Regions from separate parts of the Bacillus cereus group sp. RP43 genome, predicted to be linked through region 4. Evidence: a T-box and tRNA genes for the amino acid it is inferred to sense, from the RefSeq annotation. Region 4 holds a T-box; the other regions hold tRNA genes.

Region 1 (7,086 bases), 2.4 Mb from region 4:
GGGTCTTTCCGTCCTGTCGCGGGTAACCTGCATCTTCACAGGTACTATAATTTCACCGAGTCTCTGGTTGAGACAGTGCCCAAATCGTTACACCTTTCGTGCGGGTCGGAACTTACCCGACAAGGAATTTCGCTACCTTAGGACCGTTATAGTTACGGCCGCCGTTTACTGGGGCTTCAGTTCAGAGCTTCGCTTACGCTAACCCCTCTCCTTAACCTTCCAGCACCGGGCAGGTGTCAGCCCCTATACTTCGCCTTACGGCTTCGCAGAGACCTGTGTTTTTGCTAAACAGTCGCTTGGGCCTATTCACTGCGGCTTTCCGTTAAGAAAGCACCCCTTCTCCCGAAGTTACGGGGTCATTTTGCCGAGTTCCTTAACCAGAGTTCTCTCGCACACCTTAGGATTCTCTCCTCGCCTACCTGTGTCGGTTTGCGGTACAGGCACCTTTTATCTCGCTAGAAGCTTTTCTTGGCAGCGGGGAATCAAAGACTTCGCTCCATAAGGAGCTTCCCCATCACAGCTCAGCCTTCACGATAAGCGGATTTGCCTACTTATCAGCCTAACTGCTTGGACGTGCACAACCAATCGCACGCTTCTTCTATCCTTCTGCGTCCCTCCATTGCTCAAACGATAAAGAGGTGGTACAGGAATATCAACCTGTTGTCCATCGCCTACGCCTGTCGGCCTCGGCTTAGGTCCTGACTAACCCTGAGCGGACGAGCCTTCCTCAGGAAACCTTAGGCATTCGGTGGACGGGATTCTCACCCGTCTTTCGCTACTCATACCGGCATTCTCACTTCTAAGCGCTCCACCAGTCCTTCCGGTCTGACTTCACTGCACTTAGAACGCTCCCCTACCACTGATACCATTGGTATCAATTCGCAGCTTCGGTGGTGTATTTAGCCCCGGTACATTTTCGGCGCAGAGTCACTCGACTAGTGAGCTATTACGCACTCTTTAAATGGTGGCTGCTTCTGAGCCAACATCCTAGTTGTCTAAGCAACTCCACATCCTTTTCCACTTAATACACACTTTGGGACCTTAGCTGGCGATCTGGGCTGTTTCCCTCTTGACTACGGATCTTATCACTCGCAGTCTGACTCCTAAGGATAAGTCATTGGCATTCGGAGTTTGACTGAATTCGGTAATCCGATGAGGACCCCTAGTTCAATCAGTGCTCTACCTCCAAGACTCTTACACTTAAGGCTAGCCCTAAAGCTATTTCGGGGAGAACCAGCTATCTCCAGGTTCGATTGGAATTTCTCCGCTACCCACACCTCATCCCCGCACTTTTCAACGTGCGTGGGTTCGGGCCTCCATTCAGTGTTACCTGAACTTCACCCTGGACATGGGTAGATCACCTGGTTTCGGGTCTACGACCACGTACTAAACGCCCTATTCAGACTCGCTTTCGCTGCGGCTCCGCCTCTTCAGCTTAACCTTGCACGGGATCGTAACTCGCCGGTTCATTCTACAAAAGGCACGCCATCACCCATTAACGGGCTCTGACTATTTGTAGGCACACGGTTTCAGGATCTCTTTCACTCCCCTTCCGGGGTGCTTTTCACCTTTCCCTCACGGTACTGGTTCACTATCGATCACTAGGGAGTATTTAGCCTTGGGAGATGGTCCTCCCAGATTCCGACGGAATTTCACGTGTTCCGCCGTACTCAGGATACATTCAAGAGAGAACGAAGTTTCGACTACGGGGTTGTTACCCTCTGTGACGGACCTTTCCAGGTCGCTTCGTCTACCTCGTTCCTTTGTAACTCCGTATAGAATGTCCTACAACCCCAAGAGGCAAGCCTCTTGGTTTGGGCTAGATTCCGTTTCGCTCGCCGCTACTCAGGAAATCGCATTTGCTTTCTCTTCCTCCAGGTACTTAGATGTTTCAGTTCCCTGGGTCTGTCTTCCATACCCTATGTATTCAGGTAAGGATACCATACCATTACGTATAGTGGGTTTCCCCATTCGGAAATCTTCGGATCAAAGCTTACTTACAGCTCCCCGAAGCATATCGGCGTTAGTCCCGTCCTTCATCGACTCCTAGTGTCAAGGCATCCACCGTGCGCCCTTTCTAACTTAACCAAACTAAAATTAAAAAAATATGAGCTACACTGTTATCTAGTTTTCAAAGAACATACATTTAAACTTGAGAGATAGTTCTCTCAAAACTGAACGAAACGAAACAAGTCAACGTTTATTGATGAACTGCGTTCATCAATTCTCCATAGAAAGGAGGTGATCCAGCCGCACCTTCCGATACGGCTACCTTGTTACGACTTCACCCCAATCATCTGTCCCACCTTAGGCGGCTGGCTCCATAAAGGTTACCCCACCGACTTCGGGTGTTACAAACTCTCGTGGTGTGACGGGCGGTGTGTACAAGGCCCGGGAACGTATTCACCGCGGCATGCTGATCCGCGATTACTAGCGATTCCAGCTTCATGTAGGCGAGTTGCAGCCTACAATCCGAACTGAGAACGGTTTTATGAGATTAGCTCCACCTCGCGGTCTTGCAGCTCTTTGTACCGTCCATTGTAGCACGTGTGTAGCCCAGGTCATAAGGGGCATGATGATTTGACGTCATCCCCACCTTCCTCCGGTTTGTCACCGGCAGTCACCTTAGAGTGCCCAACTTAATGATGGCAACTAAGATCAAGGGTTGCGCTCGTTGCGGGACTTAACCCAACATCTCACGACACGAGCTGACGACAACCATGCACCACCTGTCACTCTGCTCCCGAAGGAGAAGTCCTATCTCTAGGATTTTCAGAGGATGTCAAGACCTGGTAAGGTTCTTCGCGTTGCTTCGAATTAAACCACATGCTCCACCGCTTGTGCGGGCCCCCGTCAATTCCTTTGAGTTTCAGCCTTGCGGCCGTACTCCCCAGGCGGAGTGCTTAATGCGTTAACTTCAGCACTAAAGGGCGGAAACCCTCTAACACTTAGCACTCATCGTTTACGGCGTGGACTACCAGGGTATCTAATCCTGTTTGCTCCCCACGCTTTCGCGCCTCAGTGTCAGTTACAGACCAGAAAGTCGCCTTCGCCACTGGTGTTCCTCCATATCTCTACGCATTTCACCGCTACACATGGAATTCCACTTTCCTCTTCTGCACTCAAGTCTCCCAGTTTCCAATGACCCTCCACGGTTGAGCCGTGGGCTTTCACATCAGACTTAAGAAACCACCTGCGCGCGCTTTACGCCCAATAATTCCGGATAACGCTTGCCACCTACGTATTACCGCGGCTGCTGGCACGTAGTTAGCCGTGGCTTTCTGGTTAGGTACCGTCAAGGTGCCAGCTTATTCAACTAGCACTTGTTCTTCCCTAACAACAGAGTTTTACGACCCGAAAGCCTTCATCACTCACGCGGCGTTGCTCCGTCAGACTTTCGTCCATTGCGGAAGATTCCCTACTGCTGCCTCCCGTAGGAGTCTGGGCCGTGTCTCAGTCCCAGTGTGGCCGATCACCCTCTCAGGTCGGCTACGCATCGTTGCCTTGGTGAGCCGTTACCTCACCAACTAGCTAATGCGACGCGGGTCCATCCATAAGTGACAGCCGAAGCCGCCTTTCAATTTCGAACCATGCAGTTCAAAATATTATCCGGTATTAGCCCCGGTTTCCCGGAGTTATCCCAGTCTTATGGGCAGGTTACCCACGTGTTACTCACCCGTCCGCCGCTAACTTCATAAGAGCAAGCTCTTAATCCATTCGCTCGACTTGCATGTATTAGGCACGCCGCCAGCGTTCATCCTGAGCCAGGATCAAACTCTCCAATAAAGTTAGTTTGTCTAGCATCTAAAAATAAAAATTGACGTTCACGTTGTTTGTTTCGTTCAGTTTTCAAAGAACTAAAAGCGGGTGAAGAGAATCGAACTCTCGACCAGAGCTTGGAAGGCTCTTGTTTTACCACTAAACTACACCCGCGTGGTCGGGAAGACAGGATTTGAACCTGCGACCCCCTGGTCCCAAACCAGGTGCTCTACCAAGCTGAGCCACTTCCCGTTATGGCGCGCCCGAGAGGAGTCGAACCCCTAACCTCTTGATCCGTAGTCAAACGCTCTATCCAATTGAGCTACGGGCGCTTATTCATGATGTTTTTTCGTCGTTGTATTTTGGCGACTCAATTATCTTATCATACTACATTTTCAAATACAAGTACTTTTTTAAAAAGATTTTTTGATGCGGCCGAGAGGACTTGAACCTCCACGGGGTTTCCCCCACTAGGCCCTCAACCTAGCGCGTCTGCCGTTCCGCCACGACCGCGCGGAAAAAACAAAAGTGAGCCATGAAGGATTCGAACCTTCGACCCTCTGATTAAAAGTCAGATGCTCTACCAACTGAGCTAATGGCTCGTAAATGGCTGGGCTAGCTGGATTCGAACCAGCGCATGACGGAGTCAAAGTCCGTTGCCTTACCGCTTGGCTATAGCCCATCGAAATAGTTATCTTCTTTTCAAAGACAAATGTTATTGTACCATAATGACCAATAAAAAACAACTGCTATATAGCAGAAGTTAAAATGGCGGTCCCGACCGGGGTCGAACCGGCGATCTCCTGCGTGACAGGCAGGCATGTTAACCACTACACCACGGGACCATTTGGTTGCGGGGACAGGATTTGAACCTGCGACCTTCGGGTTATGAGCCCGACGAGCTACCGTACTGCTCCACCCCGCGATAATATTATTTATATAATTTATATGGTGGAGGATGACGGGATCGAACCGCCGACCCCCTGCTTGTAAGGCAGGTGCTCTCCCAGCTGAGCTAATCCTCCGAAGTGGTGACCCGTACGGGATTCGAACCCGTGTTACCGCCGTGAAAGGGCGGTGTCTTAACCACTTGACCAACGGGCCAATATATATGGCAGAGAAGAAGGGATTCGAACCCTCGCACCGCGTTAGCGATCTACTCCCTTAGCAGGGGAGCCCCTTGAGCCACTTGGGTACTTCTCTGTATATGGCTCCGCAGGTAGGACTCGAACCTACGACCGATCGGTTAACAGCCGATAGCTCTACCACTGAGCTACTGCGGAATAATAAAGACAATTTGTATCTTATAAAATTTCTCATCGTAAGTCAAGAAGTTTTTTTACAACGTCTTGCGCAAACGGGACATGTTTATAATATACTGGATTGCGTTTTCACTGTCAAGATGTTTTCACTACCAGTTTTAGTTGTCCTTTGCACTTTCCACATACATATCTTTGTGTATTTATTTTACGTCTTCTTACATATTGAAACGAACAACCTATACATTCATACGTATAAACTTTCGTTTCCTCCTCACTAATCATTCGTTTACAAAAACGTGGTGCACCTACTTTCTTTAATAACTCACGAAAATCTCTATCTCGGTGCTTATACCCTTTTCCTGTGATATGTAAGTGATAATGACAAAGTTCATGTTTAACAATCCCGACTAACTCTTCTTTACCATATATTTCGTAATATCGATAATTCAATTCTATATTATGATTCTTCAATAGATAGCGCCCACCCGTTGTACGTAACCTACTATTAAACATCGCTTTATGTAAAAACGGCATTCCAAAGCATTGTAACGATACCTCTTCCACTAACCTCTGAATTTCTTGCTCATCCATTCTCATTCCTCCTAAACAAAAAATATTTTTACACTTTTCTCCCTTCCTATACATATATTAAATAGTACATATACCCATCCTCATTCAAGAAGCGTGATTTCTAAAAATGCAGCATTGATAGAAATCCACTCACCAACCTCTCATCAATATTTCTTTAATATAAAAGGAGGAATTTTTGAGAGCAGGATTAAACAAGGAGGGATTCCTATGCCTACATGGCTAAAGAAACAAATGCAACGTGCATATTTCGAAAAAAACCGGTATCAAATCAAGTTACTAAATGAATGCTGGTTTTATTATAGTAAAATACACCAAAGCTCATAATCAATGAAACTTTCCTATCCATAAAAAGAGAGCAGTTTCATCTGCTCTCTTTATTTTCTATTCAATTGGTAACATTGATAATGCAACACGACCTTTTTTCGTATCAATATCATCTACCCATACCTTTACAATTTGCCCCACCGATACGATATCTAATGGATGCTTTACAAATTGTTTACTTAGTTTAGAAATATGTACTAAACCATCTTGCTTCACACCAATATCAACAAAGGCACCGAAATCAACAACATTGCGGATCGTTCCCTCTAATTCCATACCACGCTTTAAATCTTCTAATTTTAAAATCCCCTTTTTCAAAAGTGGCTTTGGCAACTCATCCCTCATATCTCGTTCCGGGCTAATTAAAGCATCCATAATATCAACTAATGTTGGCTCACCAATCTCGGTCTCTTGAGATAATTTAGAAATATCTACTCCTTCTAAACTCTTTTGCAAGTTTGGTTTCCCCACATCATTCTTTGATAACCCTAGGCTCTTTAATAACAATTCAACATTTTTATATTGTTCTGGATGAATCCCTGTGCGATCTAACGGATTCGCTCCTTCTAATATACGTAAAAACCCGATACATTGTTCATATGTTTTTGCACCTAAACGCGGGATTTTCTTTAATTCAGTACGCTTCGTGAATTTTCCATCTTCCTCACGCTTAGCTACAATATTTTTCGCAACTGTTTTTGATAACCCCGAAACATATTGCAACAATGCAACTGAAGCTGTATTTACATTAACACCAACTCGGTTAACCGCTGTCTCTACTACAAATGTTAATGATTCATTTAATCTCTTTTGAGATACATCATGTTGATATTGTCCCACCCCAACAGATTTAGGGTCAATTTTCACAAGCTCTGCAAGTGGATCTTGCAGACGTCTCCCAATTGAAACAGCACTCCTTTCTTCAACCTGTAAATTCGGGAATTCCTCGCGAGCTACATCAGATGCTGAGTACACACTAGCACCCGCTTCATTTACAATAATGTAAAATACATCTCGTTCTACATTTTGTAATACATCTACTATAAATTCTTCCGTTTCTCTCGAAGCTGTACCATTTCCAATCGCTATCATTTCAACTTCATATTTATCTATAATGGAAATGATTTTCGTTTTTGCATCCTCATATTTA
Region 2 (7,086 bases), 1.9 Mb from region 4:
TGCACTACATCAAAATAACCATGCAGACAGTGCAATAATTGATAACATTCGATTTAATAGCCCGGTTACTATTCTTGAGACAACTCAAGATTGGTATAAAGTATCTGTTAACAACAAAACAGGCTATATGAAAAAAGATGCAATTCTATTCAAAAAAAATGTTCAATCAAAGAATCAATATATCGTAAATGCAAACGCATTAAACGTTCGTTCTGAACCTAATACAGAGTCTTCTATTCTAGATATATTACCAAATGGGCAATTCATTACCATTCAAGGTGAACAAGGGGATTGGTACAAAATATTACATAACGGGAAAATTGGATACGTACAAAAAACATTTGTATCTAATGGATCCACACCTCTAGTAAAAGGTGTAACAGTACAAGGTTCTCCTTCTTATACTGTTGCAACACCAAAATTAAATGTACGTAGCAACGCTAGTACAAGTAGCACTCTACTTGGCTCATTACAAAACGGTACACAAGTACAAGTAGTAGAAACGGTAGGTACTTGGTATAAAATTCGTTTTGGCACAGGATACGGATATGTAGCAAAACACTATGTAGTGCAAAATCAAAATCAAAATCCAGCACAAGCTAAAACAGCTCAACCTTCATCAATTCCAGCAGTTTTCAAATTCCCTACTCAAGGGAAAATCAGCTCAACTTTTGATATGCGCTGGGAGCAAATGCATTATGGTATAGATATAGCAGCACAAGGAAATGTCTCTATTCAAGCTGCTGCTGCAGGTAAAGTTGTGAAATCTTATTATTCGGCTAGCTACGGCAATGTCGTGTTCATCGCCCATCAAATAAATGGGAAATTATATACAACAGTTTATGCTCATATGAAGGATCGCACTGTACAAGCTGGTGATCAAGTACAAACTGGACAATTAGTAGGTCATATGGGAAACACAGGTCATTCATACGGGCAACATCTCCATTTTGAATTACATAATGGGGAATGGAATTTTGAAAAAACAAATGCAGTGAACCCACTGCCATATTTAGTTAGGTAAATTATATGCCACGCAATATACCTCTCTTTATTGAATACCTGGCCTTTTTAGGTTTAATCTGTTGTTTAATCATTTATAATACGAACATTGTATTTTTATCTATTATTATTGCTTTTGTTGCTTTAGAAATCATTATGGAAGCATTACAAATGCGGCTAAAACAAAAAATTGCCCATATTTATAATGCAATTTTTCTTTTGAGTGCTCTTATAACAAATATAATTAGTAATGGTTTTTATTTATCTACCGTACTTCCTGTATTCTTTATAGGTGTTTTATTATTCATAGCTAGATACGTTCATGTTCCTAATAACCAAAAACATGAACAAGAAGCTTAAAAAGAGGAGACACTGTGTACCAATCTTTCAAAGATAATCCAATGAAATATATATTGAATTTATATGAAAAAATGAATACTTTTTTTGGTATACAAGGAAGTTATACTGCACAATTTCTCCTTTATGGAATGTTATTTCTTATCTTGGTTACTTTCTCCTTGTTTTACTAACAAAAAAGGATCTCACATAAACTTGAGATCCTTTTTAATTTATATTAATTTTTAATATGTAAAATAAGGTTTATCCACAAGCATATTTTTCATAAATAAAACTAAGATTATATTTTTTCTCTAAGCTCATTCTTTGTTCATCGTCGCACCAATAGAAAAGAATATCATGAATCGTTGCATAACGCTTATTTTTAAGAAATAGTTTAAAGAATGATGGTAAACAATCATGTAATTGTATAAATATATAATTGCGTAGTATTTCTTCTTTGTATTCAATTCCCTTACAAATATACAGTAATTCTTCACAATAATATGCATGCTGTGGAACTTGGATCATTTCGAAAAATGGTACATATGATAGTAACTTTCCAATAAAATGACCATACCGATCCATTACCCCTATCGTCATATGCTCCATCATTTCTTTCATCACATATAAATAATCATCTACATGAGTTGTCTTTAAAGGGTCTAATCGATCGGAAATTTGAGAAAGTACAGCTCTTTGACAAGCTAAAACTGCCTGACTAGGTCCATAATATGATAGGAAGTCTGTACACTTACGATACTTTCGTAATAAGTCATGTGTATATAAATCATACACAAAAGTATTACAATACATTGCTAGACTCATCATATCACTATTTAATTGCTCTTTTGACAGTAGCTTCGCTCGCTTACACATATAAAAGAATGTAAATTCCAATACTTCTTTATGAGATAATAGATGTTTACAATTTGTTATACATTTCTCATTAAATTTAACTCGATCCCAAATTTCTACATCCTCAGCTGTTAATTCACCAATACGATATTTAATAATTAAATAGTTTAAAGCAACTGCTTTCGTCAACAGATCCCATGTTTCATACTCCAATGAAGTTTGGACAAATTCATCTAGTCCTTGGGCTATCATAAAAGCATTTGCCTCTTCATACCAACCAATCTCTTGACATAAACGAAGAATACGTACTAGAGTTGGAATTTCATCTTTATGAAACTGCGGTAAATTCTTTACTTTATTCATGCCATATACGATAAATGCCGCTAAATTCTCTTCTTTATAAAATTCTTTTTCTTTCCATACTAATATAGTTCGCTCTTTCCCTTCACCTTTTGGATGACAAGGTACAAGCAAAGAAAATAACTCAGCGAAATTATTTGGTTCTATATATGTATCTGTAACCAAATTCCAATTTGGATCGCCCTGTACAGCCCTCATATAATTCCCCTTCCCTTTTTATCTATGTAGGAAATAATAATTCATTAATTCATTATTACATCATTAATGATAAATATTGTTATATTCAAAATCTATCATAATACTTATATCTCTCAGTATATCATTTTTTCTCTTATTAAAAATTAGGAATGACAAATTTTAAAAAACTGTCAAAAATATTGACTCTATACTTATTATATAATGTCTCAGATACATCACGCTAATATATTAGTTTAATCCATATATACTAGAATAATGTATCTGATCTTTATACATAATTTATTCCGTATGCTCCGAGATTTCACTTAAAGCAAACCCTGCTTGATCATCTGCTGATTTTCTTATAGCTAAATCACCTAGTGCTAGCATCCCAACAAGTTGACCGCTCTCAACTACCGGTAATCGTCTAATTTGATATTGTGCCATTAACTCTGTAGCTTTTTCAATAGAATCATCTGGAGAAACTGAAACAATGTTTGTTGTCATTACATTTGTAATTTGATTAGATCCAGGATGTTTTTCAGCAATCCCACGAACAACTAAGTCTCGATCAGTAACAAGCCCAACAACTTGTTTATTTTCAATAACAGGAATCAATCCAACCGATTCTTCCTTCATTTTTACAGCCGCCTCATATACATTATCTAACGGTGTACAATGTACGATATGAGTACTCATAAGTTCTCTAACTTGTGTCATTTTTCATCTCCTCCTTTTAATACATACCATAGCTTTTCCTAAATCCCTTTATTTATTTCAGGAAAATAAGGTGATAAAAAGAGGCTTATACATAATAAAAAAGAGTCAGCAATATGCTGACTCTTTTTTTTATGACCCGTACGGGATTCGAACCCGTGTTACCGCCGTGAAAGGGCGGTGTCTTAACCACTTGACCAACGGGCCATGGCTCCGCAGGTAGGACTCGAACCTACGACCGATCGGTTAACAGCCGATAGCTCTACCACTGAGCTACTGCGGAATATATGGTGGGCCTAAATGGACTCGAACCATCGACCTCACGCTTATCAGGCGTGCGCTCTAACCAGCTGAGCTATAGGCCCATATACTTTACAGGGGCAGTAGGAATCGAACCCACACTGGAGGTTTTGGAGACCTCAGTTCTACCTTTAAACTATGCCCCTAAATGATGCCGGCTAGAGGACTTGAACCCCCAACCTACTGATTACAAGTCAGTTGCTCTACCAATTGAGCTAAGCCGGCATAAAAAAATGGTGGCTCGGGACGGAATCGAACCGCCGACACGAGGATTTTCAGTCCTCTGCTCTACCGACTGAGCTACCGAGCCAACATAAAATGGCGGTCCCGACCGGGGTCGAACCGGCGATCTCCTGCGTGACAGGCAGGCATGTTAACCACTACACCACGGGACCATTGGTTGCGGGGACAGGATTTGAACCTGCGACCTTCGGGTTATGAGCCCGACGAGCTACCGTACTGCTCCACCCCGCGACGATATTATGTTTTAAAAATAAATGGAGGAGGTAGAGGGATTCGAACCCCCGCGCGACTCTCGCCGCCTGTCGGTTTTCAAGACCGATCCCTTCAGCCGAACTTGGGTATACCTCCATGAAGGAAAAATTAATATCTTATTCATTTTTATATGTAACTAAGCCACTTTTTAAAAAAATGGAGGAGGTAGAGGGATTCGAACCCCCGCGCGACTCTCGCCGCCTGTCGGTTTTCAAGACCGATCCCTTCAGCCGAACTTGGGTATACCTCCGACATATAAAAAATAAAGTGGAGCCTAGCGGGATCGAACCGCTGACCTCCTGCGTGCAAGGCAGGCGCTCTCCCAGCTGAGCTAAGGCCCCATGTTTTTGGGAAAATCGGGAAGACAGGATTTGAACCTGCGACCCCCTGGTCCCAAACCAGGTGCTCTACCAAGCTGAGCCACTTCCCGTTAATAAAAGCGCGCCCGAGAGGAGTCGAACCCCTAACCTCTTGATCCGTAGTCAAACGCTCTATCCAATTGAGCTACGGGCGCATATGGTGCCGAGGGCGGGGGTCGAACCCGCACGGTGGTCACCCACCGCAGGATTTTAAGTCCTGTGCGTCTGCCTGTTCCGCCACCCCGGCATGTCATATTGAAAATTGGAGCGGAAGACGGGATTCGAACCCGCGACCCCAACCTTGGCAAGGTTGTATTCTACCACTGAACTACTTCCGCAAAACATGTATGAGTTATTTTATTAAAAGTGCGGGTGAAGGGAGTCGAACCCCCACGCCAAAGGCGCTAGATCCTAAGTCTAGTGCGTCTGCCAATTCCGCCACACCCGCATATTTTGTTAAAATGGTGAGCCATGAAGGATTCGAACCTTCGACCCTCTGATTAAAAGTCAGATGCTCTACCAACTGAGCTAATGGCTCTTAATGGCTGGGCTAGCTGGATTCGAACCAGCGCATGACGGAGTCAAAGTCCGTTGCCTTACCGCTTGGCTATAGCCCAATAATTAAGAAATGGTGGAGGGGGGCAGATTCGAACTGCCGAACCCGAAGGAGCGGATTTACAGTCCGCCGCGTTTAGCCACTTCGCTACCCCTCCGACATAAATGGTGGAGGATGACGGGATCGAACCGCCGACCCCCTGCTTGTAAGGCAGGTGCTCTCCCAGCTGAGCTAATCCTCCATTTTGCCTGGCAACGTCCTACTCTCACAGGGACAAGGTCCCAACTACCATCGGCGCTAGAGAGCTTAACTTCCGTGTTCGGTATGGGAACGGGTGTGACCTCTCTGCCATCATTACCAGACTATATTCATTTAAGACAAGAATCATTATAACTTATTAACTTTTAAAGGTCAACAAGTTTTTTATATTCTTTCAAAACTAGATAACATTGCTTCATATTATATGGTTAAGTCCTCGATCTATTAGTATTCGTCAGCTCCACATGTCACCATGCTTCCACCTCGAACCTATCAACCTGATCATCTTTCAGGGATCTTACTAGCTTACGCTATGGGAAATCTCATCTTGAGGGGGGCTTCATGCTTAGATGCTTTCAGCACTTATCCCTTCCGCACATAGCTACCCAGCTATGCCCTTGGCAGAACAACTGGTACACCAGCGGTGCGTCCATCCCGGTCCTCTCGTACTAAGGACAGCTCCTCTCAAATTTCCTACGCCCACGACGGATAGGGACCGAACTGTCTCACGACGTTCTGAACCCAGCTCGCGTACCGCTTTAATGGGCGAACAGCCCAACCCTTGGGACCGACTACAGCCCCAGGATGCGATGAGCCGACATCGAGGTGCCAAACCTCCCCGTCGATGTGGACTCTTGGGGGAGATAAGCCTGTTATCCCCGGGGTAGCTTTTATCCGTTGAGCGATGGCCCTTCCATGCGGAACCACCGGATCACTAAGCCCGACTTTCGTCCCTGCTCGACTTGTAGGTCTCGCAGTCAAGCTCCCTTATGCCTTTGCACTCTACGAATGATTTCCAACCATTCTGAGGGAACCTTTGGGCGCCTCCGTTACACTTTAGGAGGCGACCGCCCCAGTCAAACTGCCCACCTGACACTGTCTCCCGGGTCGATAAGACCCGTAGGTTAGAATTTCAATACAGTCAGGGCGGTATCCCACCAGCGCCTCCACCGAAGCTAGCGCTCCGGTTTCAATGGCTCCCGCCTATCCTGTACAAACTGTACCAAAATTCAATATCAGGCTACAGTAAAGCTCCACGGGGTCTTTCCGTCCTGTCGCGGGTAACCTGCATCTTCACAGGTACTATAATTTCACCGAGTCTCTGGTTGAGACAGTGCCCAAATCGTTACACCTTTCGTGCGGGTCGGAACTTACCCGACAAGGAATTTCGCTACCTTAGGACCGTTATAGTTACGGCCGCCGTTTACTGGGGCTTCAGTTCAGAGCTTCGCTTACGCTAACCCCTCTCCTTAACCTTCCAGCACCGGGCAGGTGTCAGCCCCTATACTTCGCCTTACGGCTTCGCAGAGACCTGTGTTTTTGCTAAACAGTCGCTTGGGCCTATTCACTGCGGCTTTCCGTTAAGAAAGCACCCCTTCTCCCGAAGTTACGGGGTCATTTTGCCGAGTTCCTTAACCAGAGTTCTCTCGCACACCTTAGGATTCTCTCCTCGCCTACCTGTGTCGGTTTGCGGTACAGGCACCTTTTATCTCGCTAGAAGCTTTTCTTGGCAGCGGGGAATCAAAGACTTCGCTCCATAAGGAGCTTCCCCATCACAGCTCAGCCTTCACGATAAGCGGATTTGCCTACTTATCAGCCTAACTGCTTGGACGTGCACAACCAATCGCACGCTTCTTCTATCCTTCTGCGTCCCTCCATTGCTCAAAC
Region 3 (7,086 bases), 2.5 Mb from region 4:
CCGAAGTCGGTGGGGTAACCTTTATGGAGCCAGCCGCCTAAGGTGGGACAGATGATTGGGGTGAAGTCGTAACAAGGTAGCCGTATCGGAAGGTGCGGCTGGATCACCTCCTTTCTATGGAGAATTGATGAACGCAGTTCATCAATAAACGTTGACTTGTTTCGTTTCGTTCAGTTTTGAGAGAACTATCTCTCAAGTTTAAATGTATGTTCTTTGAAAACTAGATAACAGTGTAGCTCATATTTTTTTAATTTTAGTTTGGTTAAGTTAGAAAGGGCGCACGGTGGATGCCTTGACACTAGGAGTCGATGAAGGACGGGACTAACGCCGATATGCTTCGGGGAGCTGTAAGTAAGCTTTGATCCGAAGATTTCCGAATGGGGAAACCCACTATACGTAATGGTATGGTATCCTTACCTGAATACATAGGGTATGGAAGACAGACCCAGGGAACTGAAACATCTAAGTACCTGGAGGAAGAGAAAGCAAATGCGATTTCCTGAGTAGCGGCGAGCGAAACGGAATCTAGCCCAAACCAAGAGGCTTGCCTCTTGGGGTTGTAGGACATTCTATACGGAGTTACAAAGGAACGAGGTAGACGAAGCGACCTGGAAAGGTCCGTCACAGAGGGTAACAACCCCGTAGTCGAAACTTCGTTCTCTCTTGAATGTATCCTGAGTACGGCGGAACACGTGAAATTCCGTCGGAATCTGGGAGGACCATCTCCCAAGGCTAAATACTCCCTAGTGATCGATAGTGAACCAGTACCGTGAGGGAAAGGTGAAAAGCACCCCGGAAGGGGAGTGAAAGAGATCCTGAAACCGTGTGCCTACAAATAGTCAGAGCCCGTTAATGGGTGATGGCGTGCCTTTTGTAGAATGAACCGGCGAGTTACGATCCCGTGCGAGGTTAAGCTGAAGAGGCGGAGCCGCAGCGAAAGCGAGTCTGAATAGGGCGTTTAGTACGTGGTCGTAGACCCGAAACCAGGTGATCTACCCATGTCCAGGGTGAAGTTCAGGTAACACTGAATGGAGGCCCGAACCCACGCACGTTGAAAAGTGCGGGGATGAGGTGTGGGTAGCGGAGAAATTCCAATCGAACCTGGAGATAGCTGGTTCTCCCCGAAATAGCTTTAGGGCTAGCCTTAAGTGTAAGAGTCTTGGAGGTAGAGCACTGATTGAACTAGGGGTCCTCATCGGATTACCGAATTCAGTCAAACTCCGAATGCCAATGACTTATCCTTAGGAGTCAGACTGCGAGTGATAAGATCCGTAGTCAAGAGGGAAACAGCCCAGATCGCCAGCTAAGGTCCCAAAGTGTGTATTAAGTGGAAAAGGATGTGGAGTTGCTTAGACAACTAGGATGTTGGCTCAGAAGCAGCCACCATTTAAAGAGTGCGTAATAGCTCACTAGTCGAGTGACTCTGCGCCGAAAATGTACCGGGGCTAAATACACCACCGAAGCTGCGAATTGATACCAATGGTATCAGTGGTAGGGGAGCGTTCTAAGTGCAGTGAAGTCAGACCGGAAGGACTGGTGGAGCGCTTAGAAGTGAGAATGCCGGTATGAGTAGCGAAAGACGGGTGAGAATCCCGTCCACCGAATGCCTAAGGTTTCCTGAGGAAGGCTCGTCCGCTCAGGGTTAGTCAGGACCTAAGCCGAGGCCGACAGGCGTAGGCGATGGACAACAGGTTGATATTCCTGTACCACCTCTTTATCGTTTGAGCAATGGAGGGACGCAGAAGGATAGAAGAAGCGTGCGATTGGTTGTGCACGTCCAAGCAGTTAGGCTGATAAGTAGGCAAATCCGCTTATCGTGAAGGCTGAGCTGTGATGGGGAAGCTCCTTATGGAGCGAAGTCTTTGATTCCCCGCTGCCAAGAAAAGCTTCTAGCGAGATAAAAGGTGCCTGTACCGCAAACCGACACAGGTAGGCGAGGAGAGAATCCTAAGGTGTGCGAGAGAACTCTGGTTAAGGAACTCGGCAAAATGACCCCGTAACTTCGGGAGAAGGGGTGCTTTCTTAACGGAAAGCCGCAGTGAATAGGCCCAAGCGACTGTTTAGCAAAAACACAGGTCTCTGCGAAGCCGTAAGGCGAAGTATAGGGGCTGACACCTGCCCGGTGCTGGAAGGTTAAGGAGAGGGGTTAGCGTAAGCGAAGCTCTGAACTGAAGCCCCAGTAAACGGCGGCCGTAACTATAACGGTCCTAAGGTAGCGAAATTCCTTGTCGGGTAAGTTCCGACCCGCACGAAAGGTGTAACGATTTGGGCACTGTCTCAACCAGAGACTCGGTGAAATTATAGTACCTGTGAAGATGCAGGTTACCCGCGACAGGACGGAAAGACCCCGTGGAGCTTTACTGTAGCCTGATATTGAATTTTGGTACAGTTTGTACAGGATAGGCGGGAGCCATTGAAACCGGAGCGCTAGCTTCGGTGGAGGCGCTGGTGGGATACCGCCCTGACTGTATTGAAATTCTAACCTACGGGTCTTATCGACCCGGGAGACAGTGTCAGGTGGGCAGTTTGACTGGGGCGGTCGCCTCCTAAAGTGTAACGGAGGCGCCCAAAGGTTCCCTCAGAATGGTTGGAAATCATTCGTAGAGTGCAAAGGCATAAGGGAGCTTGACTGCGAGACCTACAAGTCGAGCAGGGACGAAAGTCGGGCTTAGTGATCCGGTGGTTCCGCATGGAAGGGCCATCGCTCAACGGATAAAAGCTACCCCGGGGATAACAGGCTTATCTCCCCCAAGAGTCCACATCGACGGGGAGGTTTGGCACCTCGATGTCGGCTCATCGCATCCTGGGGCTGTAGTCGGTCCCAAGGGTTGGGCTGTTCGCCCATTAAAGCGGTACGCGAGCTGGGTTCAGAACGTCGTGAGACAGTTCGGTCCCTATCCGTCGTGGGCGTAGGAAATTTGAGAGGAGCTGTCCTTAGTACGAGAGGACCGGGATGGACGCACCGCTGGTGTACCAGTTGTTCTGCCAAGGGCATAGCTGGGTAGCTATGTGCGGAAGGGATAAGTGCTGAAAGCATCTAAGCATGAAGCCCCCCTCAAGATGAGATTTCCCATAGCGTAAGCTAGTAAGATCCCTGAAAGATGATCAGGTTGATAGGTTCGAGGTGGAAGCATGGTGACATGTGGAGCTGACGAATACTAATAGATCGAGGACTTAACCATATAATATGAAGCAATGTTATCTAGTTTTGAAGGAATATATATTAAAAATTCCTTTTGACATTCTGAAAAGAATGTGTATAATGATAAAAGTCTGGTAATGATGGCAGAGAGGTCACACCCGTTCCCATACCGAACACGGAAGTTAAGCTCTCTAGCGCCGATGGTAGTTGGGACCTTGTCCCTGTGAGAGTAGGACGTTGCCAGGCTTATATTATTCCGCAGTAGCTCAGCGGTAGAGCTATCGGCTGTTAACCGATCGGTCGTAGGTTCGATTCCTACCTGCGGAGCCATTATGCTTCCATAGCTCAGCTGGTAGAGTACTTCCATGGTAAGGAAGAGGTCACCGGTTCAAGCCCGGTTGGAAGCTTGGGAAAAGTTTTTATTTTTTTGGCCCGTTGGTCAAGTGGTTAAGACACCGCCCTTTCACGGCGGTAACACGGGTTCGAATCCCGTACGGGTCATCACTTTTGGAGGATTAGCTCAGCTGGGAGAGCACCTGCCTTACAAGCAGGGGGTCGGCGGTTCGATCCCGTCATCCTCCACCATATATTTTTAAATGTCGGAGGGGTAGCGAAGTGGCTAAACGCGGCGGACTGTAAATCCGCTCCTTCGGGTTCGGCAGTTCGAATCTGCCCCCCTCCACCATTTTCTTTAAAATAACCTGAAAGGGTTTATTTTTTTGAAAAGATAACCATACTAGTAAATATTAATGGGCTATAGCCAAGCGGTAAGGCAACGGACTTTGACTCCGTCATGCGCTGGTTCGAATCCAGCTAGCCCAGCCATTTACGAGCCATTAGCTCAGTTGGTAGAGCATCTGACTTTTAATCAGAGGGTCGAAGGTTCGAATCCTTCATGGCTCACCATTTTCGCGGAAGTAGTTCAGTGGTAGAATACAACCTTGCCAAGGTTGGGGTCGCGGGTTCGAATCCCGTCTTCCGCTTAAGTACTAAGGGGCCTTAGCTCAGCTGGGAGAGCGCCTGCCTTGCACGCAGGAGGTCAGCGGTTCGATCCCGCTAGGCTCCATATAAATAGGGAAAGCTTACATCATTTGATGTAAGCTTTTTTTGTGTTTAAATTCCACTCCAAAAGGCAACTTTTCCGTATATCGTTTAAAATAAAAAAAAGGATTGGATAAGGGGGAGGTAATTATGAAAGTTGTCATTGCATCGGATTCATATAAAGAAAGCCTGAAAGCTATAGAGGTATGTGAAGCTATTGAAAGAGGCTTTGCAGCAATTTTTCCTAAAGCAGAGTATGTTAAGGTACCAATTGGAGATGGAGGCGAAGGAACGGTTGAATCTCTTGTTGGTGCTACAATGGGGAAAATTATATCACTTAATGTGACAGGGCCGCTTGGAGAGAGCGTGCAAGCCTTTTATGGTATGTCTAAGGATAAGAAGACAGCATTTATTGAAATGGCAGCAGCATCAGGATTACAACACGTTCCAATTGAAAAGAGAAACCCACTTATTACAACTACAAAAGGGACAGGTGAACTTATATTACATGCATTAGATCAAGGAGCTAAACACATTATTTTAGGGCTTGGAGGAAGTGCTACAAATGATGGTGGGGCTGGTATGCTATCTGCCTTAGGCGCAAGATTTATAAATAGGAAAGGTGGGGTAATAGAACCCTCTGGAGGGACATTGCATTTGATAACCACTGTTGACCTTTCTAGGATTGATTCACGCCTGGAAGATATAAAGTTAGAAGCAGCATGTGATGTAGATAACCCTTTAGTTGGACTGAGCGGGGCATCTTTTGTATTTGCGAGACAAAAAGGTGCGAATGTAGAGATGATGAAAGAGCTAGATGGGAATTTAAAACATTATGCTAATATACTTAAACAACATGTGTCTTTTGATGTATCTGAAATACCAGGTGCGGGGGCAGCTGGAGGAATGGGAGCCGCTGTCGTTGCAGTGCTAAAGGGACAGTTAAGAAAAGGGATTGAAATTGTATTAGATTATACAAATTTTGATAAGTGTATAGAGGGCGCCGATCTGATTGTAACTGGTGAGGGAAGAATAGATGAACAAACAGCGTATGGAAAAGCTCCTGTTGGTGTCGCGAAGCGGGCGAAATGTCGTCATATTCCTGTAATTGCTATTGGTGGATCTGTATCCTCGAATTATACGACTGTTTACGAAAAGGGAATTGATGCAGTGTTTAGTATTACGGCTAGTCCAATGACGTTAGAAGAAGCATATAAAAGGGCAGAAGAGAATATCGAAATGACAGCAAAAAATATTGCAGCAGTATGGAAACTAGCATCAGAAAAACGCTTCTAAATGTAGAAGCGTTTTTTAATCTATTTATTTGAGGATATCTTGTGTAATTCTAGGTAGTAATGGAGAAAAGCACTGATAAAAATATTAGCTGATAGAAAAGTTAGTTGGTTCATCAAGTTAACCTTATACATAGAATAGTTTGAAAATTGGGATTCCAACGTAAATGTAAGTGAATAAAATGTATATCCATGCAGAAAAATGTCGAGTTGAGTCAGACTATATAAAAGATTTAAAATATTTAGGAAGGCATAAAAGGGGGATACTATCTATGAAAAAAGAAATCTCAGTTATTGGAGTTCCAATGGATTTAGGACAGATGCGTCGCGGGGTTGATATGGGACCAAGCGCGATCCGTTATGCAGGGGTAATTGAAAGAATTGAACAAATTGGATATGACGTTAAAGATTTGGGAGATATATGTATTGAGAGAGAAAAAGAAGTAGATGAAAATACAAAATTAAGAAACCTTACACAAGTTGCAACTGTATGTAATGAATTAGCAAGTAAGGTTGATCATATTATAGAAGAAGGTCGTTTTCCACTTGTATTAGGCGGTGACCATAGTATTGCTATCGGTACGCTAGCTGGTGTAGCGAAACATTATAAAAATTTAGGTGTTATTTGGTATGATGCACATGGTGATTTAAATACAGAAGAGACTTCACCATCTGGAAATATTCACGGTATGTCACTTGCTGCAAGTTTAGGATATGGACATTCTTCACTTGTAGACTTATACGGGGCATATCCAAAGGTGAAGAAAGAGAACGTTGTAATTATCGGTGCACGTGCATTAGATGAAGGAGAAAAAGACTTTATTCGTGAAGAAGGCATCAAAGTATTCTCAATGCATGAAATTGATCGTATGGGTATGACGGCTGTTATGGAAGAAACAATTGCGTATTTATCTCATACTGATGGTGTTCATTTATCATTAGATTTAGATGGGCTTGATCCTCATGACGCACCAGGAGTTGGAACACCTGTAATTGGTGGTCTATCTTATCGTGAAAGCCACTTAGCGATGGAGATGTTAGCAGAAGCTGATATTGTTACATCTGCTGAGTTTGTTGAAGTAAATACAATTTTAGATGAGAGAAACAGAACAGCAACAACAGCGGTTGCTTTAATGGGTTCTTTATTCGGTGAAAAACTGAAATAAATGTAAGAAAAGCAACTGTGAAGTTGCTTTTTTTATTGGAAAATAGGCGTATAATAATGACTTATATTATACTGTAGGGTAAGAAAGTTTGACATCTTACCAATTTAAGCTAAAGGGGGCGTTTGTAATTGTCGTTTGTTTCATGTATGGTATAATTAACTAGTTGTTGGAAATACATACAGATAGAGCATAAAACAATATTTCAATATATGGATAGAATTGCTCGTAAGTAGGAGGAAGGGTTAGCATGCCTTTTGAAGATACGACCATTTTGAAATATCTTAGTACGGCATTAGATATTGCTGTTGTATGGTTTATTATATATAAGCTAATTCTTATAATCCGGGGCACGAAGGCTGTTCAACTTTTAAAAGGTATTACAGTTATTATTGTCGTCCGGATGATCAGTATTTTACTTGAATTGCATACGCTATATTGGCTAACG
Region 4 (7,086 bases):
ATAATATTGTTGGGTTATTAGGATTGCCAAAGCTTTCTGTACATAAATCAATACCGTTCACTTTGAAAACTTGTTCACTCATAGTACACTCTCCGTTTCATTTAAAGTTCATTAACAAATAAATAAAATATAACTTTGGTTGTTTCTTAAACTTATACTAGATAAAGTAAGGTTAATGTTTTTTGCACTCATGATGCTTAATTAGTAGAGTAGCATAAATATCACCTCCAAATATAATTATTTTCATTAAAAACAAAATATTTTGAAAAATAAGTATAAGTTACTAAAATAAACAACAAGGAGGAGTGGAAATGAAAGCAATTATTATTGATCAATATGGTAGTGATGAAAAATTACAAGAAAGACAAGTTCCAAAGCCGGTTATTAAATGTAATGAAGTATTAATACGCATACACGCGACATCTGTCAATCCTGTTGATTGGAAAATAAGAAAGGGAGAATTACAAGAGAAGCTGCAATTTTCATTTCCAATAATATTAGGTTTAGATGTTGCTGGAGTAATTGAAGAAGTTGGAGAAGATGTGGACCATTTCAAAATAGGAGATAAAGTGTTTACGAAACCAGAAAATATAGGGAAAGGCTCCTATGCTGAATACATTACAGTAAAATCAGATTTAGTAGCTTACATGCCAAATAATCTTAGTTTTGAAGAAGCTGCGTCTATACCTCTTGCAGGACTAACAGCTTGGCAAAGTCTTGTTGATTACGCACAAATAAAAGAAAATGATCGAGTATTAATTCATGCTGGAGGGGGCGGAGTAGGTAGTTTTGCAATTCAAATCGCGAAATCATTTGGGGCCTATGTCGCTACAACTGCAAGTAGTAAAAATGAAGAGTTTTTAAAGTCTTTAGGTGCTGACCTCATTATTGATGATAAAAAAAATAAATTTGAAGAGCTACTATCGGATTATGATATTGTGTTAGATACAATCGGCGGTGAAGTACAAGAGAAAAGTTTTCAAATTATTAAGCCTAGTGGTGTTCTAGTTTCTATCGTTCATGAACCACTGCATGAAGTACAAGGGATAAAATCAGGATTTTTATGGTTAAAACCAAGCGGAAAGCAATTATACGAATTATCAGGTTTGATTCAAGCTGAAAAAATTAAACCAATCATTAGTAAGGTTGTTCCGTTTAATGAAAAAGGAGTTAGAGAAGCTCATATTTTGAGTGAAAGTCAGCATACTAGAGGGAAAATTGTAATTACGATGGAATGATATTTACATAAATATACGAGTGGTGACTTAAAAAGAAAATTGTCACCACTCAAATAAACTACAATTTTTGCATGACAAAAGTAATCGCATTCGTATTTAATTGAATGTGTGTACCGTTTCGTACAATATCATACGCTAAATTTTTTATTTCAACTTTTACTTTTTGGCATTCGGTATAAACGCCTTTTAGTGTACGTATCATTTCTTCCGTAGAAAGGTTAATTTCAATTAAAGCATCTAATTCTTGATTCGTTTCCAAGTCAATTTCTTGAATGTTAGAGTTAACTATTAAACAATTGATACCACCACTCTTTGTCCCATTTTTCATAGAGTGCAGCACTTTTTTAAAATCGTCTATTGATCGGACATGCTCTAAACTTGATACCGCAACGATGTAGTTAAAGGTCTTAGAAGGAATATAGTAGTCTTCAATTGCTGATTGTTCCGTTTTTATGTATTCAAATACACTATGTTCTTTGCTATAAACTTGTAACTTCGTTAAAGCCGAATCAAGTAGATCGACACAAGTAACAGTGCCGCCACTATTCATGATTTTTTTATGCAATCTGAATACTGTTTCTACCGACACCAGAGCCAAGGTCAAGTATTTGTAGGTCTTTCTGTCCTTCAAAATAGTTCAGCATGTTCATAATGTTTCAGCTCCAATAGTTTCATGGCGAAATGAATAGGTTGGACAACCTTTAATATTTGTTTGAATTCGAAATATACCACCAGCATGTGGGTACTGTTTTAATTCCGCATCCGTCATTCTTGTTCGGGCTGTTGTGATGTATAAATCGGTCAAATTAGGTCCTCCAAATGTACACGACGTTACATATAAAGCAGGAATCGGAATACTTAAAATCTGTTTTCCAGTAAAGGGATTCCATCTAGTAATCTTCGAGCCTCCCCAATGTGCAATCCATAAACAACCTTCTACATCAATTGTCATACCATCGGGTATACCTTCATTTTCAGGGAAGATGATAATATCTGTTGGATTGCTAATTACACCAGTATGTATGTCATAATCAAAACGAACAACTTTTTTAGTAGGCGTATCAATGAAATAAAGAAATGTATGATCAGGGGACCAAGCTATACCATTTGATGTATTTACATGTGCAACTTTTTTATCTACGTTGAAATTATTGTTTAAACAATACAAGGAACCAGCCGCATTAATACCATATAAGTCTGTAGTGCCTGCCCAAAAGCGGCCAGCTGGATCGCATTTTCCATCGTTAAAGCGGTTTTCTAATAAATCTGGTTCAGGGTCATAAATATGTGTAAGTTTTTCTGTATTTAGATTAAGAGAGTAAAAGCCTTTTTCTACAGCTAAAAGTACTACATCATCTAAATATGGAACGACACAACCGATTTGTTGATCGAGAATAATCACTCGGTTCATATTACTAGTAGGACTGTAGAGGCATAATTTCTTCTCTATAATATCAACCCAATATAATATTTGTCTTTTTTCATCCCAGCAAGGACTTTCACCTAAACTCGCTTTTGCATCTACGACTAATTCAATATTTCTGTGCAATCTGTTTCACCTCAATTCATTAGAGATACATATAAAGTTCGATAAAAATGGAGGTAAACCTTTTGTTTGATTGGAATAAAGATGTACTACAAAAAAACGAAGACCTTCTCATGTAACTCGAAAATAGCATAAAACTATGGGGAGAAAGAGCTATGTGATGTTTCATGTGAAAATGTATTCCAAGTATATGAAGGGAGTGAAAAATATAAGCGATTTAAAGAGAAACCGAAAGTGACATATTATTGTGATGGTGTAGTCACAAAATTCAACTTGAAGGAATAATATATTTTTTAGATAGGGAAAATATATGTTATTAATTTCTGTTCAGAAAAATTTGACAATACATCTGTTATAAATTATCATATGTAAAAAACTAATATACAATTTGGCATTGAAGAGAAGAGTAGTTAAGAATGAATGCATACAGAGAGCTCTGGTAGCTGAGAAAGAGCGGTTAAACATCTTAACGAAAAAAGACTTGGAGCTGCGCAAAGAACTAATTTATTTAGGGATGGTGCGACGGATTCTCCCGTTATAGAGATAGGGTATAAGCATATTTGGCCGTACCTGAAGAGGTTAATATGGTGACGTATTAACAAACTGAGGTGGTACCGCGAAGCTAATAACTCTCGTCCTCAAGATGAATAATCTTGGGGGTGGGAGTTTTTTTATTGCATAAAACTGAAAATGTGAAAACAAAAAACAATTGAGGTGAGTATATGCATTGGGCGTATGAAGTAGCACATGAATTAATTAGAAAACATCCAAATAAAGAAACTTATGTTTGTGCATCTGGAATTAGTCCATCTGGTTCTGTTCATATTGGGAACTTCCGTGAAATAGTAACGACTTATTTAGTTGTAAAGGCTCTGCAAGATTTAGGGAAAAAGACTCGTTTTATCTTTTCATGGGATGATTATGACAGGTTTAGAAAAGTTCCTAAAAATATTGATCCATCTTTTGGAAGATACATTGGTATGCCGTACTGTGATATCCCTGATCCACATGGGTGTCATAACTCATATGCGGAGCATTTTGAAAAAGAGTTTGAAAAATCGCTCCAAGCATTTGGGATTGAAGTGGAATTCATATATCAACATGCTGAATATAGAAGCGGAAGGTATAACGGAAACATATTAGAAGCTTTGTGTAAAAGAAAAGAAATATATGATGTTTTAATGGATTTTAAAACAGGAGTACACCGAGAAGAAGATAGAGAAAACTTTTATCCAGTTACGTTATATTGTGAGAGGTGCGGGAAAGATGCAACAACTATTACACATTTTGATGAAGTATTAAAAACAATTCGGTATGACTGTGAATGTGGAAATCAAAATGAATTATCGGTATTAAATACAAATAAAATGAAACTGAATTGGAAAATCGATTGGCCGATGAGATGGATGATAGAGGATGTTATTTTCGAACCGGGCGGAAGAGATCATTCATCGGAGACAGGTAGTTATAATGTATCAAAGGAAATTGCAAGGAAAATATTCAATTGTGAAGCCCCTCAATACGTTGCTTATGATTTCATTGGAATTAAAGGGCATCATGAAAAAATGTCCAGTTCTTCAGGGAATAGTATTACACCTAGCGACTTATTAAAAGTGTATTTACCAGAAGTAATTCTTTTTATGTTTGCAAAATATAAGCCTGATGCAGCTTTTCATATTGGACTTGATGAAGATGTGATTCGCAATTATACAGAGTATGAGAGATTGAAGGATAGTTATGAAAATAAAACACTCAAAAATGAAGATTTATTTGATGCAATTAAACTTTCTAGACTTGATAGCCGATTTAAAGAGCATCCAAAGTTTAATCAAGTAGCAGGAACTTTACCGTTATTAAATTTTGATTCATCTATTTTACAAGATATATTAGAGAAAATAGATAGGAGCTATGCATTACCTGAAATGATAGCGATAAGTAATCGTGCTGAGTATTGGATAAGAAACTTTCAATCTAAAAAATTAATTGCGGTAAATAAAGAGAAAAATACGGAGTTTTATAACACATTAGATGAACGGCAGAAAAAATGGCTAGTAGAAGTTTGTAAAATAATTCGTTCTAATAACGATCATTCTAAACTAATGAAGCAATTGTATACGATTTGTCATCATGAAAATAAAAAAATAATGAAAGAAAATCAAAAACAATTATTTATCATTTTATATAGGCTCATTATGAATCAATCAAGTGGTCCACGTATACCATTATTAATACATGTGGTAGGCGCCAGAAAATTCATCACATTATTAGATTTCTAAAATATAGTTAAAAGCAACGCAAGTACTCAATAGAATAAGTACTTGCGTTGCTTAATTTTTACTATCGTGAATACATTTTTGGACATTCATCACCACGTGGTTCGTAAAAACAATGGCTTTTAAATTGCCCTGCAAACGGCTGATTATACCATTCAGGTGGACAAGCTCCAACTGGACGGAAATACCAAAGAGCCCATCGTGCTGGCCAGCGCCATTCACCTTGTAAAACTTTTCTTGCGATTTCTTTTTCTGATTCACGGGCACGTTGATAAAAGTATCCGTATTGAACCGCTTCAAATCCGCCAGGGCTTTGATATACTGCATCACGCACAGATCGAAGGTCTTTAAAATCTAAGCAATCACAAAATACACGATTTACTACAACACATCCAACAAGTTGTTCACCTTGTCGTCCTTCGCCCTCAGCTTCAGCACGGATTAAGCGTGCTAGTAAATCAACGTCACTTTCGTTGTATGGAATAAGGGGCATTGTAATACCACCTTTCTATAACTGTTATAGTAAAGAGTGTATGTTTCAAAATGAGCTAAGTGCTTTTGTAATCTGAAAATAACTTTTAATTTTAACAAGGAGCTTGTATGAATTAAAGCTAATTAGTTATAGAAGATAATAATGGAAAGGGAGAGGTACTATGCATCGTATTCATAAAGAACATATCATTTACGCAATGTCACCAGAAAATAATCCATGTATTGAAGTAGAAATTGGGAGTCGTCTTGTATTTGAAACATATGATTGCTTTGAAAATCAAATTCAGTCTGAAGATGTTGTGTTTCAAGAATTAGATTGGAACCGAATTAATCCAGCGACTGGGCCTGTATATATTAAAGGCGCAGAACCTGGCGATATTTTAATGGTAACGATTGAAAAGATTAAAATTTCAGAGCAGGGTGTTTTAACGACAGGTGCGAACCTTGGTGTAATGGGGGATGAGCTAAATGAAAATACAGTGAAAATTGTCCCAATACATAATGGATATGTTTCATTATCAAGTGAACTACAAATCCCGATTAATCCAATGATTGGGGTAATTGGTACTGCACCGAAAGAAGAGAGCATTTCATGTGGCACACCGCATGATCACGGCGGAAATATGGACTGTAAAGAAATTAAAGAAGGAACAACATTACTACTACCAGTTAATGTCCCAGGGGCACTATTAGCATTAGGTGATTTACACGCAGCAATGGGTGATGGTGAAATTGGTGTTAGTGGAGTGGAAGTTGCTGGAGAGGTAACTGTAACTGTTCAAATTATAAAAGAAAAGAAATGGCCATTACCAATGGTTATCCAAAAAGAAAAAATAATGACGATTGCTTCAGAGAAATTGTTAGACGATGCAGCGAATCGTGCTGTACATAATATGGTGACATTTTTACATGAGGAATTAGAAATGTCTAAAGCTGATGCAACCCTTTTATTATCAGCAGCAGGTAATTTAAAAGTTTGTCAAGTTGTGGATCCACTAAAAACGACGCGGATGGAACTAAGAATGGACTATGTGGAGAAGCTGGGTTTTAATTGGAGTAAATTTAATATTAAATAAGAATAATAGAAGAAGGATGCTGTTTTATAAAAGTATCTTTTTTAATTTACGGATTAAATAAAAAGAGATAGTATTTATTTTGTATAAGTATATTTGAGATTGTGAATTAAAAGGAGTTTAAGAATGGTTAAAATTATGATTGTAGAAGATGATATGAAAATTGCGGAGCTATTATCAACTTATGTTGCGAAATACGGTTACCAAGGAATTGTTATATCGGATTTTCAAAACGTGTTAGAAATATTTTTAGAAGAACAACCAGAGTTAGTTTTATTAGATATTAATTTACCAAGCTTTGACGGTTACTATTGGTGTCGTCAAATTCGCGGAGTTTCCACGTGTCCAATTTTATTTATCTCGGCCCGTGAAGGTACGATGGATCAAGTTATGGCGTTAGAAAATGGTGGCGATGATTTTATTCCGAAGCCTTTTCATTATGAAGTTGTAATGGCAAAAATTCG

The links. A T-box is a leader RNA that pairs with one kind of tRNA and senses whether it is charged. The one in region 4 lies ahead of lysS (lysine--tRNA ligase), so its partner is inferred to be a tRNA-Lys.
Region 1: it has a tRNA-Lys gene. The T-box ahead of lysS (lysine--tRNA ligase) is inferred to sense a tRNA for this amino acid. The anticodon was not compared.
Region 2: it has a tRNA-Lys gene. The T-box ahead of lysS (lysine--tRNA ligase) is inferred to sense a tRNA for this amino acid. The anticodon was not compared.
Region 3: it has a tRNA-Lys gene. The T-box ahead of lysS (lysine--tRNA ligase) is inferred to sense a tRNA for this amino acid. The anticodon was not compared.

What each region holds. Positions count from the first base shown of each region.
Region 1 covers NZ_JARVHQ010000001.1:4,901,216-4,908,301, forward strand. The annotation lists rRNA gene QCI75_RS25330 (23S ribosomal RNA) at 1-2,088, opposite strand, end outside; rRNA gene QCI75_RS25335 (16S ribosomal RNA) at 2,235-3,786, opposite strand; tRNA gene QCI75_RS25340 (tRNA-Gly) at 3,863-3,933, opposite strand; tRNA gene QCI75_RS25345 (tRNA-Pro) at 3,935-4,011, opposite strand; tRNA gene QCI75_RS25350 (tRNA-Arg) at 4,015-4,091, opposite strand; tRNA gene QCI75_RS25355 (tRNA-Leu) at 4,190-4,272, opposite strand; tRNA gene QCI75_RS25360 (tRNA-Lys) at 4,289-4,361, opposite strand; tRNA gene QCI75_RS25365 (tRNA-Gln) at 4,367-4,441, opposite strand; tRNA gene QCI75_RS25370 (tRNA-Asp) at 4,529-4,604, opposite strand; tRNA gene QCI75_RS25375 (tRNA-Met) at 4,608-4,684, opposite strand; tRNA gene QCI75_RS25380 (tRNA-Val) at 4,709-4,784, opposite strand; tRNA gene QCI75_RS25385 (tRNA-Glu) at 4,789-4,863, opposite strand; tRNA gene QCI75_RS25390 (tRNA-Ser) at 4,872-4,962, opposite strand; tRNA gene QCI75_RS25395 (tRNA-Asn) at 4,968-5,042, opposite strand; gene QCI75_RS25400 (SprT family protein) at 5,157-5,612, opposite strand; gene cmpA (cortex morphogenetic protein CmpA) at 5,820-5,936, shown strand; gene QCI75_RS25410 (Tex family protein) at 5,994-7,086, opposite strand, start outside.
Region 2 covers NZ_JARVHQ010000001.1:4,432,291-4,439,376, forward strand. The annotation lists gene QCI75_RS23085 (SH3 domain-containing protein) at 1-1,024, shown strand, start outside; gene QCI75_RS23090 (hypothetical protein) at 1,030-1,362, shown strand; gene QCI75_RS23095 (DUF3965 domain-containing protein) at 1,603-2,754, opposite strand; gene QCI75_RS23100 (CBS domain-containing protein) at 3,034-3,453, opposite strand; tRNA gene QCI75_RS23105 (tRNA-Glu) at 3,586-3,657, opposite strand; tRNA gene QCI75_RS23110 (tRNA-Asn) at 3,659-3,733, opposite strand; tRNA gene QCI75_RS23115 (tRNA-Ile) at 3,739-3,815, opposite strand; tRNA gene QCI75_RS23120 (tRNA-Trp) at 3,826-3,896, opposite strand; tRNA gene QCI75_RS23125 (tRNA-Thr) at 3,903-3,975, opposite strand; tRNA gene QCI75_RS23130 (tRNA-Phe) at 3,985-4,060, opposite strand; tRNA gene QCI75_RS23135 (tRNA-Asp) at 4,070-4,145, opposite strand; tRNA gene QCI75_RS23140 (tRNA-Met) at 4,148-4,224, opposite strand; tRNA gene QCI75_RS23145 (tRNA-Ser) at 4,249-4,341, opposite strand; tRNA gene QCI75_RS23150 (tRNA-Ser) at 4,403-4,495, opposite strand; tRNA gene QCI75_RS23155 (tRNA-Ala) at 4,514-4,586, opposite strand; tRNA gene QCI75_RS23160 (tRNA-Pro) at 4,602-4,675, opposite strand; tRNA gene QCI75_RS23165 (tRNA-Arg) at 4,686-4,759, opposite strand; tRNA gene QCI75_RS23170 (tRNA-Leu) at 4,763-4,851, opposite strand; tRNA gene QCI75_RS23175 (tRNA-Gly) at 4,868-4,942, opposite strand; tRNA gene QCI75_RS23180 (tRNA-Leu) at 4,972-5,052, opposite strand; tRNA gene QCI75_RS23185 (tRNA-Lys) at 5,067-5,142, opposite strand; tRNA gene QCI75_RS23190 (tRNA-Gln) at 5,147-5,221, opposite strand; tRNA gene QCI75_RS23195 (tRNA-Tyr) at 5,234-5,317, opposite strand; tRNA gene QCI75_RS23200 (tRNA-Val) at 5,326-5,401, opposite strand; rRNA gene rrf (5S ribosomal RNA) at 5,407-5,522, opposite strand; rRNA gene QCI75_RS23210 (23S ribosomal RNA) at 5,624-7,086, opposite strand, start outside.
Region 3 covers NZ_JARVHQ010000001.1:4,996,469-5,003,554, reverse strand. The annotation lists rRNA gene QCI75_RS25930 (16S ribosomal RNA) at 1-114, shown strand, start outside; rRNA gene QCI75_RS25925 (23S ribosomal RNA) at 261-3,182, shown strand; rRNA gene rrf (5S ribosomal RNA) at 3,273-3,388, shown strand; tRNA gene QCI75_RS25915 (tRNA-Asn) at 3,398-3,472, shown strand; tRNA gene QCI75_RS25910 (tRNA-Thr) at 3,477-3,549, shown strand; tRNA gene QCI75_RS25905 (tRNA-Glu) at 3,572-3,643, shown strand; tRNA gene QCI75_RS25900 (tRNA-Val) at 3,652-3,727, shown strand; tRNA gene QCI75_RS25895 (tRNA-Tyr) at 3,744-3,827, shown strand; tRNA gene QCI75_RS25890 (tRNA-Gln) at 3,893-3,967, shown strand; tRNA gene QCI75_RS25885 (tRNA-Lys) at 3,973-4,048, shown strand; tRNA gene QCI75_RS25880 (tRNA-Gly) at 4,054-4,125, shown strand; tRNA gene QCI75_RS25875 (tRNA-Ala) at 4,136-4,208, shown strand; gene QCI75_RS25870 (glycerate kinase) at 4,334-5,479, shown strand; gene rocF (arginase) at 5,748-6,641, shown strand; gene cdaA (diadenylate cyclase CdaA) at 6,889-7,086, shown strand, end outside.
Region 4 covers NZ_JARVHQ010000001.1:2,544,267-2,551,352, forward strand. The annotation lists gene mleBCA (BCA family alpha/beta fold macrolide esterase) at 1-82, opposite strand, end outside; gene QCI75_RS13510 (NADP-dependent oxidoreductase) at 312-1,238, shown strand; partial or broken gene QCI75_RS13515 (class I SAM-dependent methyltransferase) at 1,297-1,888, opposite strand; gene QCI75_RS13520 (SMP-30/gluconolactonase/LRE family protein) at 1,885-2,787, opposite strand; partial or broken gene QCI75_RS13525 (DUF2197 domain-containing protein) at 2,935-3,104, shown strand; T-box leader at 3,170-3,427, shown strand; gene lysS (lysine--tRNA ligase) at 3,507-5,060, shown strand; gene QCI75_RS13535 (cell wall hydrolase) at 5,122-5,550, opposite strand; gene QCI75_RS13540 (acetamidase/formamidase family protein) at 5,711-6,625, shown strand; gene QCI75_RS13545 (response regulator transcription factor) at 6,749-7,086, shown strand, end outside.